DNA from 2 places in the Limosilactobacillus galli genome. Region 1 is predicted to be linked to the other one. Evidence: a T-box and tRNA genes for the amino acid it is inferred to sense, from the RefSeq annotation. Region 1 holds a T-box; the other holds one or more tRNA genes.
What was found. The T-box of region 1 lies ahead of QOS10_RS00295 (valine--tRNA ligase). A T-box ahead of a tRNA ligase gene usually reads a tRNA of that ligase, here a tRNA-Val.

Region 1 (8,067 bases):
GCCAATATTTCGACGAGCCGTCAGTTCATCTGCTGATTGCTCGTTAATTATCATCTTTATGAGGAAAGGAACAGAGTTAATGATCTACTTTGATAACAGTGCAACGACCAAGATTGCACCGGAAGTTCTGCAAACCTACGATACGGTCAGTCAAAAGATCTGGGGTAACCCAAGCAGTCTTCACAACTTTGGCGAAAATGCCTGGAACCTGCTGGAACAGTCACGTCAGCAGATTGCCAAGCTGCTGGGGGTTAAGCCCAGTGAAATTATCTTCACCAGTGGTGGTTCCGAGGGGGACAATTGGGTGATTAAGGGAACGGCGATGGCTAAGCACCGCTTCGGCAAGCATATCATTACGACCAGCGTTGAGCATGCGGCGGTCCGCAACCCAATGGAACAGCTGCGGGAGCTGGGCTTTGATATCACCTACCTGCCGGTTGATAAGGAAGGCCGGATTGACCCGGCTGACGTCAAGGCGGCCATTCGTCCCGACACCATCCTGGTCTCCATTATGGCCATCAACAACGAGATCGGGACAATTCAGCCGATCAAGGAAGTCGGTGAGATCCTGAAGGACTACCCGAACATTCACTACATGGTGGACGCGGTTCAGGCAATTGACAAGGGTGTCGATGACCTGGTCTTCAGCGACCGGGTGGACTTTGCCACCTTTTCCGGCCACAAGTTCCACGCTCCCCGGGGGACCGGCTTTGTCTACGTGAAGAGCGGCCGGCAATTGGCCCCATTGGTTGCCGGTGGCGGTCAGGAACGGACGCTGCGGAGCGGAACCGAGAACACACCGGGTGACGTCGCCATGGCGCGGGCTATCCGGTTGATCAAGGAAGGCGAGGATGAGGCCGTCAAGCGTGAGCAGGCCATCAAGGAACGGATCTACGATCACCTCAGTCAGTTCGACCATGTTAAGCTGATCTCTGGCCGTGACAAGGGCTTTGCCTGCCACGTCCTCTGCTTCGCCATTCCAGGTGTTCGTGGAGAAACCATTGTTCACGCCTTCGAAGATAAGGGCATCTACATCTCTACCACTAGTGCCTGCTCTTCCAAGAAGCACTCCGAGGCGGGGACTTTGGCCGCAATGAAGATTCCGGAAGAGATCGCCACTAGTGCGGTCCGGATCAGTCTGGGGGACCAGAACACGCTGGCGGAGGCCGATGAGTTCAATAAGGTCTTTGATACCCTCTACGCTGGTTTCCAAAAGATTATTGATTAATATATCGTTGAAAAAATTGAAAGGAGGAATTGCGCTTGCAATACACCGAAATTATGGTTCGCTATGGTGAGCTGTCTACCAAGGGTCATAACAAGAAGTCGTTCATCGATCGGCTCGGCGATAACGTTCGCCACGCCCTTCATAGTTTCGACCAGGTCAAGGTGCACGCCCAGCGGGACCGTCTGCACGTTGAATTGAACGGGGCGGACTACGACCAGGTAATGGACCGGTTGAAGCTGGTCTTTGGGATCCAAAACTTCTCCCCATCCATTCGGGTTGAGAAGTCCTTTGATGCGGCTGCCAAGGCGGCGGCCCAGATGATTGAAGAACAGGTCGACCACCCGATCACCTTTAAGATCGAGACCCGCCGTTCTGACCACCATTTCGAACTGGATACCTTTGCGATGAACAACAAGTTAGGGGGCTACCTGCTGGATAAGTTCCCTGACAAGCTCAAGGTTGATGTTCACCATCCCGACCTGACCTTGCGGGTTGAAATCCGCCTCAACGGGATCTTCCTGTCCAGCGAGACAATCAAGGGGGCCGGTGGTCTGCCGGTTGGTACCGCTGGTAAAGGAATGATGATGATGTCCGGTGGGATCGACTCGCCAGTAGCCGCCTACCTGGCGATGAAGCGGGGCGTTTCCCTGGAAATGGTCCACTTCTACAGTCCGCCGTACACCAGTCCGCAGGCGTTGGCTAAGGCCCAGCAGCTGACCGAACGTCTGGCCAAGTACAGCGGGAGCATCCGCTTCATCCAGGTGCCATTTGCCGAGATCCAGGAAACAGTCAAGGAGAAGGTGCCCGAGGGTTACCTGATGACGGTGCAGCGGCGGATGATGCTGCGGCTGGCGGCGGCCCTGATGGTTAAGCGGCACGGCCTGGCAATCTTTAACGGGGAGTCCCTCGGTCAGGTGGCTTCCCAGACGATGGAGAGTATGCTGGCGATCAACGACGTTACGTCTTATCCTGTTCTGCGGCCGGTCCTATCCTATGACAAGACGGAGATCATCAAGATTGCCGAGCAGATTGGCACCTATGACCTGTCGATCCTGCCGTACGAAGACTGTTGTACCGTCTTCACACCGCCGTCGCCAAAGACCCGGCCAAATGTGGAACGGGCCCGTAAGTACGAACAGCGGTTGGATATTGAAGGCTTGATGAAGCGTTCCCTGGATGGGATCAAGATTACCAATATCCATCCCGGTGAAGACTTCCTCAACCAGAACGAAGACGTTTTTGCCGAATTGCTGTAATCGGTGCTTGACGCTCAGCGATAATTTAGCTATTATACAAGCATAATATTAAGCGATGACCGAAATAGTAACGAGGTACCATGATTCACCAGAGAGGGTCGCTGCTGGAAAGACCCGGATCAGCTTCGCGAATGTAGCTCGGGAGCTAGTTCGCTGAATTTCAGTAGGCGGGCCCGGTTCATTTACCGTTATTAAATGAACAAGCGGGGCAGTCCAGTGGCTGCTCAACGTAGGTGGTACCGCGAATTCAATCGTCCTATCTGTTTTGATAGGGCGATTTTTATTTGGTCACCGTTTTTATATGATGAAACTCAATTTTATAATCTTGAAAGGAGCGATTATACGATGGCAGCCGATAAGGAAATGTCAACAAAGTATGATCCGACAGCCGTTGAAGCTGGTCGTTACCAATGGTGGATTGACCAGGGTCTCTTCAAGCCAAGTGGCGATAAGAAGGCCCACCCATATTCAATTGTTATTCCACCGCCGAATGTTACTGGGAAGCTGCACCTGGGACACGCCTGGGACACGACCCTGCAGGATATGCTGATCCGTCAAAAGCGGATGCAGGGTTACGACGTTCTCTGGTTACCAGGGATGGACCACGCCGGAATTGCTACCCAGGCCAAGGTGGAAGCGCGTTTACGCAAGCAGGGAATTTCCCGTTACGACCTTGGGCGGGAGAAGTTCGTTCAACAAGTCTGGGACTGGAAGGACGAATACGCCGACATTATCCACAAGCAGTGGGCTAAGCTTGGGATCTCCGTGGACTACGACCGGGAACGGTTCACCCTGGATGAAGGGCTGAACAAGGCCGTCCGGAAGGTCTTCGTTGACCTGTACAAGAAGGGCTTGATCTACCGGGGAACCTACATTATCAACTGGGATCCGCAAGCACGGACGGCCCTGTCTGATATTGAAGTTATCCACAAGGACGATAAGGGTGCCTTCTACCATGTTAAGTACCCATTCACCGACGGGACGACCTTCAACGGCAAGGACTACATTGAAATTGCCACGACCCGTCCAGAAACCATGTTTGGTGACGAGGCCGTTGCCGTTAACCCGAACGACGACCGTTACAAGGAGCTGGTCGGCAAGCACGTCCGGGTTCCATTGGTTGACCGGGAAATCGAGATCATCGCTGATGACTACGTAACGCCGGACTTCGGAACTGGGATGGTTAAGATCACTCCTGCCCACGACCCGAACGACTTCAAGGTTGGGAAGCGTCATAACCTGCCAGAATTGAACACGATGAACGAAGACGCCTCCATGAACGAGAACACCGGCAAGTACCAAGGGATGGACCGGTTCGAAGCCCGGAAGGCCATGGTCAAGGACCTGACCGACCAGGGCTACATGCTCAAGGTAGTCCCAATTGTGCACTCCGTTGGTCACTCTGAGCGGACCGGGGTGCAAGTTGAGGCCCGCTTGTCCACCCAATGGTTTGTTAAGATGAAGCCGCTGGCTAAGCTGGCCCTCGACAACCAAAAGACGGCGGACAAGGTCAACTTCATTCCGGGACGGTTCGAACACACCTTCACCCAGTGGATGGAAAACGTTCACGACTGGGTTATCTCACGGCAGCTCTGGTGGGGCCACCGGATTCCGGCTTGGTACCACAAGAAGACCGGCGAAGTATACGTGGGCATGGAAGCTCCAAAGGATGCCGAAAACTGGACGCAGGATACCGACGTGCTCGATACCTGGTTCAGTAGTGGTTTATGGCCATTCTCAACCATGGGCTGGCCAGACACCGATTCACCGGACTACAAGCGTTACTTCCCAACCAGCACCCTGGTTACCGGTTACGACATCATCTTCTTCTGGGTATCCCGGATGATTTTCCAATCTCTGGAATTCACTGGTAAGGCCCCATTCAAGAATGTCCTTCTGCACGGTTTGATTCGTGACGAACAGGGTCGGAAGATGAGCAAGTCCCTCGGAAACGGGATTGACCCAATGGACGTCATCAAGAAGTACGGGGTGGACGCCTTGCGCTGGTTCCTGATCACTGGATCTACCCCTGGTCAGGATATCCGGTTCTCCTACACGAAGATGGATGCCGCTTGGAACTTCATCAACAAGATTTGGAACGCCAGCCGGTACGTCATCATGAACCTCGGCGACATGCCAGCACCAGTCCTGCCTGACAAGTCGAAGTGGGACCTGGCTGATCGTTGGATCCTGAGTCGGCTGAACGCTACCATCAAGCAGGTCAACGAACAGTTTGACAAGTTTGAATTCGGTGAAGCGGGGCGGGCCCTGTACAACTTCATCTGGAACGACTTCTGCGACTGGTACATCGAAATGACCAAGGAGAAGCTCAACAACGGGACTGATGAGGAGAAGGCCGACACCAAGAACATCTTGGGCTACGTCTTAGACCAGACCCTGAAGCTGATGCACCCGATCATGCCATTCGTGACCGAAAAGCTGTGGCAGTCAATGCCGCACGACGGCAAGTCCATCATGGTCGCTAAGTACCCCGTTGCTAACGCGGACCTGGATGACCCCGCTGCTACTGAGCAGATGAGCAACCTGATCGAGATGATCAAGGCGGTCCGGAACATCCGGAACGAGGCCAACGCCCCAATGTCCAAGCCGGTTGATATCCTGGTTAAGGTTGATAACCAGCACCTCGGTGACATGCTCAATGCCAACCGCGACTACATCGACCGCTTCTGCCACCCGGCAGAGCTGACCATCAGTACGGATGTGCAAGCCCCTAAGCTGGCCATGTCCGGAATCCTGGCCGGGGCCGAGGTCTACATCCCAATGGCCGAACTGGTCGACCTGGATGAAGAACGGGCCAAGATGAAGAAGGAAATTACCAAGCTCGAAAAGGAAGTTCAACGTTCCCAAAAGAAGCTGGGCAACGAGAAGTTTGTCAACAACGCCCCTGAAAAGGTCGTGGAAGCAGAAAAGCAAAAGGCCGTTGAATGGCAGCAGAAGCTTGATTCTGCCAAGGAACGGTTGGCTTCGCTGGAAGAAGCCTAAACGATTAAAAGGTGATTGTGGTACTATTTCAGTATCACAACCATCTTTTTTGTTTTTGAAGGGGAGAGAAGATCATGATTCAAAACTACGCAGACGCCCTGGCCTTTATCCATGGCCGGACAAAATTCAAGAAGATTCCGACCCTCAAGCGGATGCGCCGCTTTCTGGCCGAACTAGGTAACCCGGAGCAGGGCCTGCACTACATTCACGTGACCGGGACCAACGGGAAGGGGTCGACGGTGGCAATGCTGCGTTCAATGCTGCTTGACAGCGGCTTGACGGTGGGCAGCTTCACCTCGCCCTTTATCACCCGTTTCAACGAGCGGATTGAGTACAATGCCCAGCAGATCAGCGATGATGACCTTGTACGCTTGGCCCAGCGTCTGGAGGCGGTGGTTGCAAAACTCGACCGTGAGCTGCCGACCGGGGGGCCAACCGAGTTTGAGATCGACACCGCGCTGATGTTCTGCTACATGGCCGAGAAAAAGCCGGATGTTGTCCTGCTGGAGGTCGGCATCGGGGGCCTTTATGATTCAACCAATGTGATTATCCCCGACGTCAGTGTGATCACCACGGTCGGTTGGGACCACATGAAGTACCTCGGCAACACCCTGGGGGCGATTGCAACGCAGAAGGCCGGGATTATCAAGCCGGGGGTTCCGGTGGTGATCGGCAAGCTGCCGGCCGAAGCCCAGAAGGTGATTGAGCAGACGGCGACCGAGAAGAACGCTCCCTTGGCTGAGCTGGGACGTGACTTTGCGGTCCGCAAGACCAATGCCCACGGCCTACGTGCCCAGATCCAGTATGACGGCCTGAATATCCACCATGGCCGTTTCCAACTGGGCCTGGCAGGGGACTACCAGGTAGAAAACGCAGCGATCGCCCTGACTGCAGCCCAGCTCTTCCTGCAGGGGCGGAGATTGCCGGTTGATCAATCGGCCCTGCACCAGGGCCTCGCCGCCAGCCGGTGGCCCGGCCGGATGGAAGTCGTCAACCGTGAACCCCCGGTCATGCTCGACGGAGCTCATAACTTGCCGGGGATGCAGGCCCTAGTCAAGTCGATCCGGGACGACTTTGCCGATCGGGATGTGTATATCCTGGTTGCCATTCTGGCTGATAAACAATACGATTTGATGCTTGGTGAACTGGCCAGCCTGGGGAATGTCCACCTGACCGTTACCAACTTTGCGGGGCCGGGCCCCAAGCGGCCGAGTGCCGATCTGACCCAGGTGGCCGCCCAGCTGTCCAGCCGGTACCCGATTAAGGTAGCGGATACGTGGCAGGCTGGTTTCCAGCAGGTGGCCGGTCAGCTCAGCAGCGAGGATGTTATGATCGTGACCGGGTCCCTGTACTTTATTTCAGAAGTTCGCCACTTATTTGATGACTAATCGTGTTTCCTGCGTATTTATCTAGTGAGCGGATAAATACAAAGGAGCGATTGAAATGGAAGAACAGAAGTTGACGGGCTTTCAAGCCACCAGTTTGTATGAACGGGCGATCAGGTGTTGCCTTAGCGACGTCGAGATTCATGGGATAAGCGCGTATCGATATCTGCAGCTGTACTACCCGGACCTGATCGATCTCAAACAGATTTCACGAAACCAGCGGGATGAGTTATGTCAATGCGACCAGCGGATAAACCAGTTCTTTATGGCATTGGACCTGGGAGCGGCAATGGTCAAGGTGTACCCGGAGATCGAAGGAGTCGCCTATTCTAGCGTGGAGCTAGGGCAGGCCATGATTGCCCACTTTGCCGGCGAAGAGCAGGAGAGTGTCTGTGTAGCCTTTACCGACGCCCAAAATAACATCATCAAGCTTAAGACGCTGTTTATCGGCGGCAGGAGCGAGTGCGTCCTGTACCCTGACCAGATCTTTAAGCATGCCCTGCGGTATTCGGCGAGCGGCCTAGTGATGGTTCATAATCACCCGTCCGGTAATATTAAGCCTTCCCAGCAGGACCTGGCCTTTGCCAAGCGATTGGAACGGGGCGGCAAGCTCTTGGGTATCCAGGTGCTTGATTTCATGATCGTAGGCAATGACCAGTATTACAGCTGGCGGGAACAGGAACTGCAGGCGCAAAGTTAAAGAAAATTTTAATTTCGTCCGAAAAATTTTCCCTCGCAGGATTGATAATGTATATTAATGTTCGAATGTCTTTACTGGCTATGGTATAATATCCACGATATTAATTTGAATTTATCAGTTAAAAAAACGAAGGGAAGAAATAGATTGCTAGGAATTGGAACCAAAAATCTAGGAATCGACCTGGGAACCGCCAACACAATCGTTTACCTTGAGGGTAAGGGAATTGTGCTGCGTGAGCCATCAGTTGTTGCGCGTAATGCCAAGACTAATGAAGTGATCTCTGTCGGTTCAGACGCTCGTGATATGATCGGTCGGACACCAGAGAGCATCGTGGCCATTCGTCCGATGAAAGATGGGGTCATTGCCGATTACGACACGACCGTTGCCATGATGAAGTACTACATTGAGAAGGCCTTAGGAAGCAGCAATGGTAAGCCGTACGTTATGGTTTGTGTACCAAGCGGCATTACCGAAGTTGAGAAACGGGCGGTTATC
Region 2 (8,067 bases), on a different contig from region 1:
TGTCGGGGTAGCGATTATCCTTGGAATCATGGGCGGACACGCCGTGGGAGTAAGCAACTTCCACTACAAGAAGGCCCCATTTGTTGGCGGGGTTCCTGCCATCATCAGTGTCTTCCTGATCGCCGGTTTCTCCTTCCAGGGAACTGAATTGGTTGGGATCACGGCTGGTGAAGCGGCCACTCCAGAAGTTTCTGTCTCCAAGGCCATCCACTCGACCTTCTGGCGGATCCTGATCTTCTACATCTGCACGATCTTCGTAATTGCATGTATCCTGCCGTACACCGACAAGAACCTGTTAAACCAAAATGTTTCCAACATCACGATGAGTCCGTTCACCATTGTCTTTAAGCGGGCGGGGCTGGCGATTGCGGCCAGTGTCATGAACGCGGTTATCCTGACGGCGGTGGTTTCTTCTGCCAACTCAGGCCTCTACGCTTCCACCCGGATGCTCTTCTCCCAAGCTCGTGAAGGTTACGCATGGCGCTTCTTCGGCTACATTAACAAGCAGGGGATTCCGATCTACGCCCTGCTGGGGACAATGCTGGTTTCAGCCTTAATTTACTTGACCCAGTTTATCGGCCCACAGGCTTATAACTACCTGATCAATGCTTCTGGGTTGTGCGGGTTTATCGCTTGGCTGGGGATTGCCTCCTCGCACTGGCGGTTCCGACGGGCCTACCTTGCCCAGGGCCGGGACCTTAACGACTTGAAGTACCGGTCGTCATTCTTCCCGTTTGGCCCGATCTTTGCCTTTGTTCTCTGCTTCATCGTTATCTGTGGGCAAAACGTGGACGCCTTCATCAAGTGGGATTGGCAAAACATCCTTATTTCCTACATGAGTGTGCCAATCTTCCTGGTATTGTTCATCTACTACAAGGTTCGTTACCGGACCCACATTATTCCATTGGATCAGGTAGACCTGTCGCGGAGCACTAAGGGTGAAAAGTACGTGGCACCAGATGATGAGGATAAATAATTGTTAACCACAAAATATGGTCACTTTCGGGTGGCCATTTTCTTTTTTAGTGTTAAAATTGTAATCGTGTGTTTTTTAAGACTCTAATTATGAAAGGGAAAATGATTAATGATTGCTTTAGCCGGAACAATTGGCGCTGGGAAGACCAGCTTGACGCAACTCTTAGCTGACCATCTGCACAGCCAGGCATTTTATGAATCAGTCGAGGGAAACAAGATTCTGCCGCTCTTCTACAAGGACCCGAAGAAGTACGGCTTCCTCTTGCAGATTTACTTCTTAAACAAGCGGCTGGATGAGATCAAGGAATCCTACAGCAACGATCTGAACGTTTTGGACCGGTCGATCTTTGAGGATGCCCTCTTGTTTAAGCTGAACGCTGACATGGGGCGGGCTACTGAGACCGAATCAGATATTTACTCATCATTATTGAACAACATGATGGAGGAACTGCCGGACCAGGTTCACCAGAAGGCCCCGAACCTTTTGATCACCATTCAGATCTCTTTTGACACCATGCTGAAGCGGATCAAGAAGCGCGGCCGGTCATATGAACAGATCGCCAATGATCCATCCCTGTACGACTACTACAAGAACCTGAACGAGCGCTATGTCGACTGGTACAAGCGCTATGATGAGAGCCCAAAGATGCTGATCGATGGGGATAAGTATGACTTTGTCGAGGATCCGCAGGCGGCACAGCAAGTTCTTAAGATGATTGATCAGAAGCTGGCAGAATTAAATCTTAAATAGGGTTTGACAGGTTGGTAAAATGATGATATATTAATTAAGCTGATTTGTTTCAGTTTAATTAATTTCTCGGAGGATTAGCTCAGTTGGGAGAGCATCTGCCTTACAAGCAGAGGGTCACAGGTTCGAGCCCTGTATCCTCCATATGCGGATGTGGCGGAATTGGCAGACGCGCAAGATTTAGGATCTTGTATCTTTTGATGTAAGGGTTCAAGTCCCTTCATCCGCATTCAGCTTTTGAAATTAAATTGAAAAAAGCTGTTGACAAATTCCACTCGATCGTGTAACATTTATAATTGTTGATACGGAATGTGTCAAAAACTTAATATGCGGAAGTAGTTCAGTGGTAGAACATCACCTTGCCATGGTGGGGGTCGCGGGTTCGAATCCCGTCTTCCGCTCTTATGCACCCATAGCGCAATTGGATAGAGTGTCTGACTACGAATCAGAAGGTTGAAGGTTCGACTCCTTCTGGGTGCATTATTAAAGCGTGACAGTTATCTCGTTGAGATGGGTGTGGCGCTTATTTTTTTCGGAAATTAGCTCAGCTTGGTAGAGCGCTGCGTTCGGGACGCAGAGGTCGCAAGTTCGAATCTTGTATTTCCGACTATTCTCACCTGTAACAATGACCCAATGGGTTGTTGTTACAGGTGTTTTTTGTTGGGCGACAATTGCCTGAAATCACCTTCATACCTTGTGAACGATTTGAGCATCAAAAGTAATTTTCACAATAATCATATGCTGCGCCTGCATTGATATATGTGCATTTATGAGCTACAAGAGCAATACCTTGTGGAACTCAAAGTAAACGCTTACAATGTGAACTGTAAGCTGCAAATGTGGAAATGAGAAAGGTGATTTTAAAATGGCTTATAAGACGATTAATCCTTATACGAACGAAGTAGAACATGAGTATCCACAGGCCACCGCTGCCGAGGTTGAAAAGGCCCTGACGGCTGCGCACCGGCTTTACCTGCGATGGCGCGGCGGCGGTGAGCTGGCAGAGCGGAAACAGGTCATCACGCGCTTGGGGGAATTACTCCGCAACAGGAAACACGAGCTGGGAACGCTCATCACGCACGATATGGGGAAGCTGATTGGCGAAGCGGAAGGCGAGGTCGAACTTTGCGCGTCATTCTGCGACTACTATGTTCAACGGGCAGATCAATTTTTGGCCCCTACGCCGCTCTATACTGAATCCGGCAATGCCTACGTCCTTCATCAGGCTACCGGGGTTCTGATGGCGGTTGAGCCGTGGAACTTTCCTTTCTACCAGATTGCCCGGGTCTTCATTCCTAATTTTTTGGCCGGAAACCCGATGATATTAAAGGATGCCTCGAACTGCCCGACATCGGCCCAGGCGTTCGCGGACCTCGTAAAGGAGGCAGGGGCGCCGGATGGCAGCTTAACGAACCTCTTTATAGATTATGACCAGGTGGGGACCATTATTGCTGACAAGCGTGTTCAGGGGGTCTGCCTCACTGGTTCCGAGCGCGGCGGCCAGGCCGTGGCAACGGAAGCTGCTAAGAGCCTCAAGAAGAGTACGATGGAGTTGGGCGGCAATGATGCCTTTATCGTCCTTCCTGATGCAGATATCGATAAACTGACCGCAGTTATTCCCGCTGCCCGGCTGTATAATGCCGGCCAGGTATGCACGTCTTCCAAACGTTTTGTGGTCCCGGATAATCTCTACGATGAATTCTTGGACCGGGCCAAGAGAATTTTCAGCAGTGTTAAGATGGGGGACCCAATGGATTCGCACACGACGCTTGCCCCGCTGAATTCTAAAAAGGCCAAGGAAAAACTGCAAAAGCAGGTGGACTTGGCGGTTGAGCACGGGGCCAAGGTCGTTTATGGCGACCAGCCGGTGGATGACCTTGAAGGCCAGTTCTTTATGCCGACGATCCTAACCGAGATTGACCGGGATAACCCCGTTTTTGACCAGGAGATGTTTGGGCCGGTAATGGCGGTCTATAAGTATCATGATGTTGCCGAGGCGATTGCTCTTGCCAATGATTCCAGCTATGGCTTAGGAAGTACGGTCTTCGGGACGGACATTAAGCAGGCCCGGCAGGTAGCAGCACAGATTGAAACTGGGATGACCTGGATTAATTCAGGCTGGGCCTCCCTTCCAGAATTGCCATTTGGCGGGGTTAAGCATTCTGGCTATGGCCGTGAGCTGGCTGAACAGGGCTTCAAGTCCTTTGTCAATGACCATCTGGTATACGAACCAGAGGCATAAGACAAAAGTCAGTGCCGATAATTCAGATAAATACAAAATACCGTTCAGAATTTCCCCAGAGATTCTGAACGGTATTTCAAGTTTATGGACGTTGTGTGTTATCCCCGGACGGATTGCCCGCCGTCGACGATTAACTCAGCGCCGTTAACGTATTTAGCTTCGTCACTGGCCAGGAAGAGGACCGGGTAGGCCACGTCCTCGGGATCACCAAGGTGGCCAAGCGGAATCCCGGCGATCAGCGAGTCTAGAAGTTGCTTGTTGAGGGTAAAGGCCTGCATCAGCGGGGTAACGATCCAGCCGGGCAGGACGGAGTTGACAACTTGCCAAGGTCACGTGCCGCTCCCTTCGTAAATGCCCGGGAAGCCCCCTTAGAGGCCGTGCAAGGTGGGGCCCCGGCAGTCCCTTGGACACTGGCAAGGGATGGGATGTGGATAATTGAGCCACCGCCGATTTTCTTCATCTCAGGAACGACGTACTTCATCCCTAAGAAGTGCGACATGGCGTTGGTATCCATGAAGAGGTGCCAGTCGTCAACCGTGGAGTCGGTCAAACCGGAAGTCTTGTCAGTGATTCCGATTCCGGCGTTGTTTACCAGAATATCGATCTTCTTGAACTTATTAATCCCCTGGGCCACGGCGTCAATCCACTCGTCTTCTTTCGTAACGTCCAGCTTTAATGGCAGAATTGCGTCACCGTATTGCTCTTTCAGGGTATCAACGTGCTTGTTGAGGAGCTTGGCGTTGATATCGGTGGCAATCACCTTGGCCCCTTCCTTAACAAAGAGGGCCGGTTCAGCTGCTCCCTGGCCGCTCGCTGCTCCGGTGATCAGTGCTACTTTATCGTTCAGTCGTTTTGACATAGATAAGCTCTCTCTTTGTTATGATTTGTAAAAAATGTTGGTTACATGATATCAATAAAGTCCGGCAATGGATAATTAAATTTAAGTTACCGAAATATTACAATAATTTTGCGAAGCCTTAATTGTTGCTTCCCAGCTAAAAATCCCCCATCATTATTAGTAGTTAGGAGAGGTGAGAATTGTGAAACGTCTTTTATTGCTGCTAAGCGTTTTAGCAGCCGTTGTCGGAATCGGTCTGCCCGTTAACGCTGATCCCATTTCTTCTATTAATCAATCATCGATCTTCAGCACAGAAGATGGCCAGATGACAGGGAGCAACACCGCCCAGGCGACACGTGCCGGCGCCAGGACCCTTAGCCTGCCGTCCAGGACGCCGACCCCCATTGAAGGCTACCGCTGGCCGACCCGGAACCTGCGGATCTATATGCAAACCCGGGATAAGGCGTTACAGACGGCCTTTAGGGGGGCAGTGAGGGCTTGGAATAATACGGGGGCGGTTCATATCAGCTGGTGCCGCGACGAGGATCGTGCCGATATTATTGCTCAGGACGGGTCGCTGACTAGTACCGCCCCAACAACAACCGTGGGCTATGTATCGTCCCAGCTGGGGTCGACCAGTACAGAATATAACCCGGACACCCACGCGCTAATTCGAGCCCGCTCAACCCTGGATGCCGGACAGCTGGACTATACCAACCGGACTTTCCGAACGGAGATTGCCGAGCATGAACTGGGGCATGCGCTTGGCCTGGCCCATGCGCCGGAGTACATGCACAGTGTCATGATTCCCCGCAATGTCAAGACCGGGATCACCAAGGATGATCGGGCAACGGTTCGCCTCCTGTATGATAGACACCGGGAGTAATTGTGATTGCTTCACAATCTTGTTACTTTTAGTTAGCAATATAATTTAATTTTATGATTGGTTTGCCCTCAGTCAATCCAGCAGTAGCGCTGTCATTGCTAATTTAATGGTAATTGGTTCACTTGATGCGATGAAAAACTTATGGAATAGCCTTTAAAAACAGGGATGGTTCTGCTATTATAACAATTGTGAAAAGTAGAACATGTCTTTGAAAGGGAGAATTTACCTTATGAAAGCTGCTGTTATTAATGATCCAGTAGATGGATACGTTACTGTTAAGGATGTTAAGCTTCGTGATCTCAAGCCAGGTGAAGCTTTAGTTGACATGGAATACTGTGGTCTTTGCCACACCGACCTGCACGTTGCTGCCGGTGACTTCGGCAAGAAGCCGGGCCGGATTATCGGTCACGAAGGTGTCGGCCGTGTATCCAAGGTTGCCCCTGGCGTTACCTCTCTGAAGGTTGGGGACCGGGTATCAATCGCTTGGTTCTTCAAGGGCTGTGGCCACTGTGAATACTGCCTGACTGGCCGGGAAACTCTTTGCCGTAACGTCCTGAACGCTGGTTACACCGCTGATGGTGCGATGGCTCAACAATGCATCGTTCCAGCTGACTACGCTGTTAAGGTTCCAGAAGGTCTGGACCCAGTTGAAGCAACTTCTTTGACCTGTGCCGGTGTTACGATGTACAAGGCACTGAAGGTTGCTGACATCAAGCCTGGTCAATGGGTATCAATCGTTGGTGCCGGTGGTCTTGGTAACCTCGGTATCCAATTTGCTCACAACGTCTTCGGCGCTCACGTTATCGCCGTTGATGGTAACCCTGACAAGCTGCAAGCTGCTAAGGAAAACGGTGCTGAAATTGTTATCAACCGTCATGATGGTGACGTTGACGAACAAATCCAAAAGAAGGTTGGCGGTGTTCACGCCGCAGTTGTTACTGCCGTTACGACTGCTGCCTTTGACCAAGCCGTTAACTCCCTGCGTCCAGATGGCCGCTTAGTTGCCGTTGCCCTTCCACAAGGTGACATGAAGCTGAACATTGCCAAGACGGTTCTGGATGGGATCATCGTTGCCGGTTCACTGGTTGGTACTCGTCAAGACTTGGCAGAATGCTTCCAATTCGGTGCTGAAGGCAAGGTTCACCCAATCGTTCGCACTCGTAAGCTTTCTGAAATCAATGACATGATCCAAGAACTGAAGGATAACAAGGTTGTTGGTCGGAACGTTGTTGACTTCAGCCTTGAAGACTAATTGAATTTAAGTTAATAAATTAAGAGCTATAGGAGATTAAGTTTTCCTATAGCCCTTTTTTCGTAGGACGTTGGACGGGCAGAAACGGGGAAAATATGGTAAAATAATGGTCAAGATTAGTCAGATGATGGAGGGCGATGAAATGGAGAACCGAAGTATTTCGGATATTATCGAAGCATATCTCAAAGAAATCTTTGGTGATGACACCCAGATCGAGATCCGCCGTTCTGAAATTGCTGATCATTTTAACGTTGTTCCATCACAAATCAATTATGTGATCAAGACCCGGTTCACCATTCAGAATGGTTACCTCGTCCAGAGCAAGCGGGGCGGTGGCGGCTACATCCGCATTGAGCGAGTTAATTTACTTGCCGACGTAGATGTGCTAAACTCACTGGTCCAAGCAATTGGCGATTCAATTCGTGAACGGGAAGCGTTCGCGATTATAGAAACGCTCTACAACGAGAAAGTGATTTCGCGACGCGAGGGCGATTTGATGCTGGTGGCACTATCGAAGCAGACTTTAGCAGTTGATGATACCAATATGGAGAATAAACTCCGCGCACGGATTTTAGTTTCGTTTCTTAATCGATTACGGTATGAAAGTTAGAGGTTGATTGCAGATGGATAACATGTTTACACCTAGCGCTAAGCACGTTTTAGCAATTGCTCATGAACAGGCAAAATACTTTAAGCACCAAGCGGTGGGGACTGAGCACCTCCTATTGGCCCTGTCGATGGACAAGGACGGGATTGCCAATAAGATCTTTGAGCAGTTCTCAATCACCAGCGATGATATTCGTGAAGAGATCGAGCGGCTGATCGGCTACGGAACCATGGATGATCTCGGCCCCGCCGACTACCTGCCGTACTCACCGAAAGCTAAGCAGGTTTTGGCATTGGCCGGACGGGAGGCTCAACAGATGCATGCCCTGAAGATTGGGACCGAGCACCTGTTGCTGGCCCTGATCGCGGACGAAGGAGTCCTTTCGTCGCGGATTCTGTACAGCCTGGACGTCCTGCCGCGGCAGGTCCGGAAGGTAACACTGCGGCGGCTCGGTATTTCCGAGAGCCAGGTCCAGCGCCGTGCCAGCCAAGACGGTAACAATAACCAGGCGGCGGGAAC

Region 2: it has a tRNA-Val gene. The T-box ahead of QOS10_RS00295 (valine--tRNA ligase) is inferred to sense a tRNA for this amino acid. The anticodon was not compared.

The regions. Positions count from the first base shown of each region.
Region 1 is NZ_CANCWK010000001.1:51,361-59,427, reverse strand. Features, by position in the region: gene QOS10_RS00305 (cysteine desulfurase family protein) at 80-1,228, shown strand; gene thiI (tRNA uracil 4-sulfurtransferase ThiI) at 1,264-2,484, shown strand; T-box leader at 2,531-2,746, shown strand; gene QOS10_RS00295 (valine--tRNA ligase) at 2,830-5,487, shown strand; gene QOS10_RS00290 (bifunctional folylpolyglutamate synthase/dihydrofolate synthase) at 5,562-6,875, shown strand; gene QOS10_RS00285 (JAB domain-containing protein) at 6,931-7,572, shown strand; gene QOS10_RS00280 (rod shape-determining protein) at 7,717-8,067, shown strand, end outside.
Region 2 is NZ_CANCWK010000042.1:5,275-13,341, forward strand. Features, by position in the region: gene QOS10_RS07695 (amino acid permease) at 1-976, shown strand, start outside; gene QOS10_RS07700 (deoxynucleoside kinase) at 1,085-1,726, shown strand; tRNA gene QOS10_RS07705 (tRNA-Val) at 1,795-1,867, shown strand; tRNA gene QOS10_RS07710 (tRNA-Leu) at 1,871-1,952, shown strand; tRNA gene QOS10_RS07715 (tRNA-Gly) at 2,053-2,124, shown strand; tRNA gene QOS10_RS07720 (tRNA-Arg) at 2,130-2,203, shown strand; tRNA gene QOS10_RS07725 (tRNA-Pro) at 2,257-2,330, shown strand; gene QOS10_RS07730 (NAD-dependent succinate-semialdehyde dehydrogenase) at 2,589-3,965, shown strand; gene QOS10_RS07735 (SDR family oxidoreductase) at 4,064-4,243, opposite strand; gene QOS10_RS07740 (SDR family NAD(P)-dependent oxidoreductase) at 4,243-4,824, opposite strand; gene QOS10_RS07745 (matrixin family metalloprotease) at 5,006-5,689, shown strand; gene adhP (alcohol dehydrogenase AdhP) at 5,919-6,941, shown strand; gene QOS10_RS07755 (CtsR family transcriptional regulator) at 7,084-7,551, shown strand; gene QOS10_RS07760 (ATP-dependent Clp protease ATP-binding subunit) at 7,565-8,067, shown strand, end outside.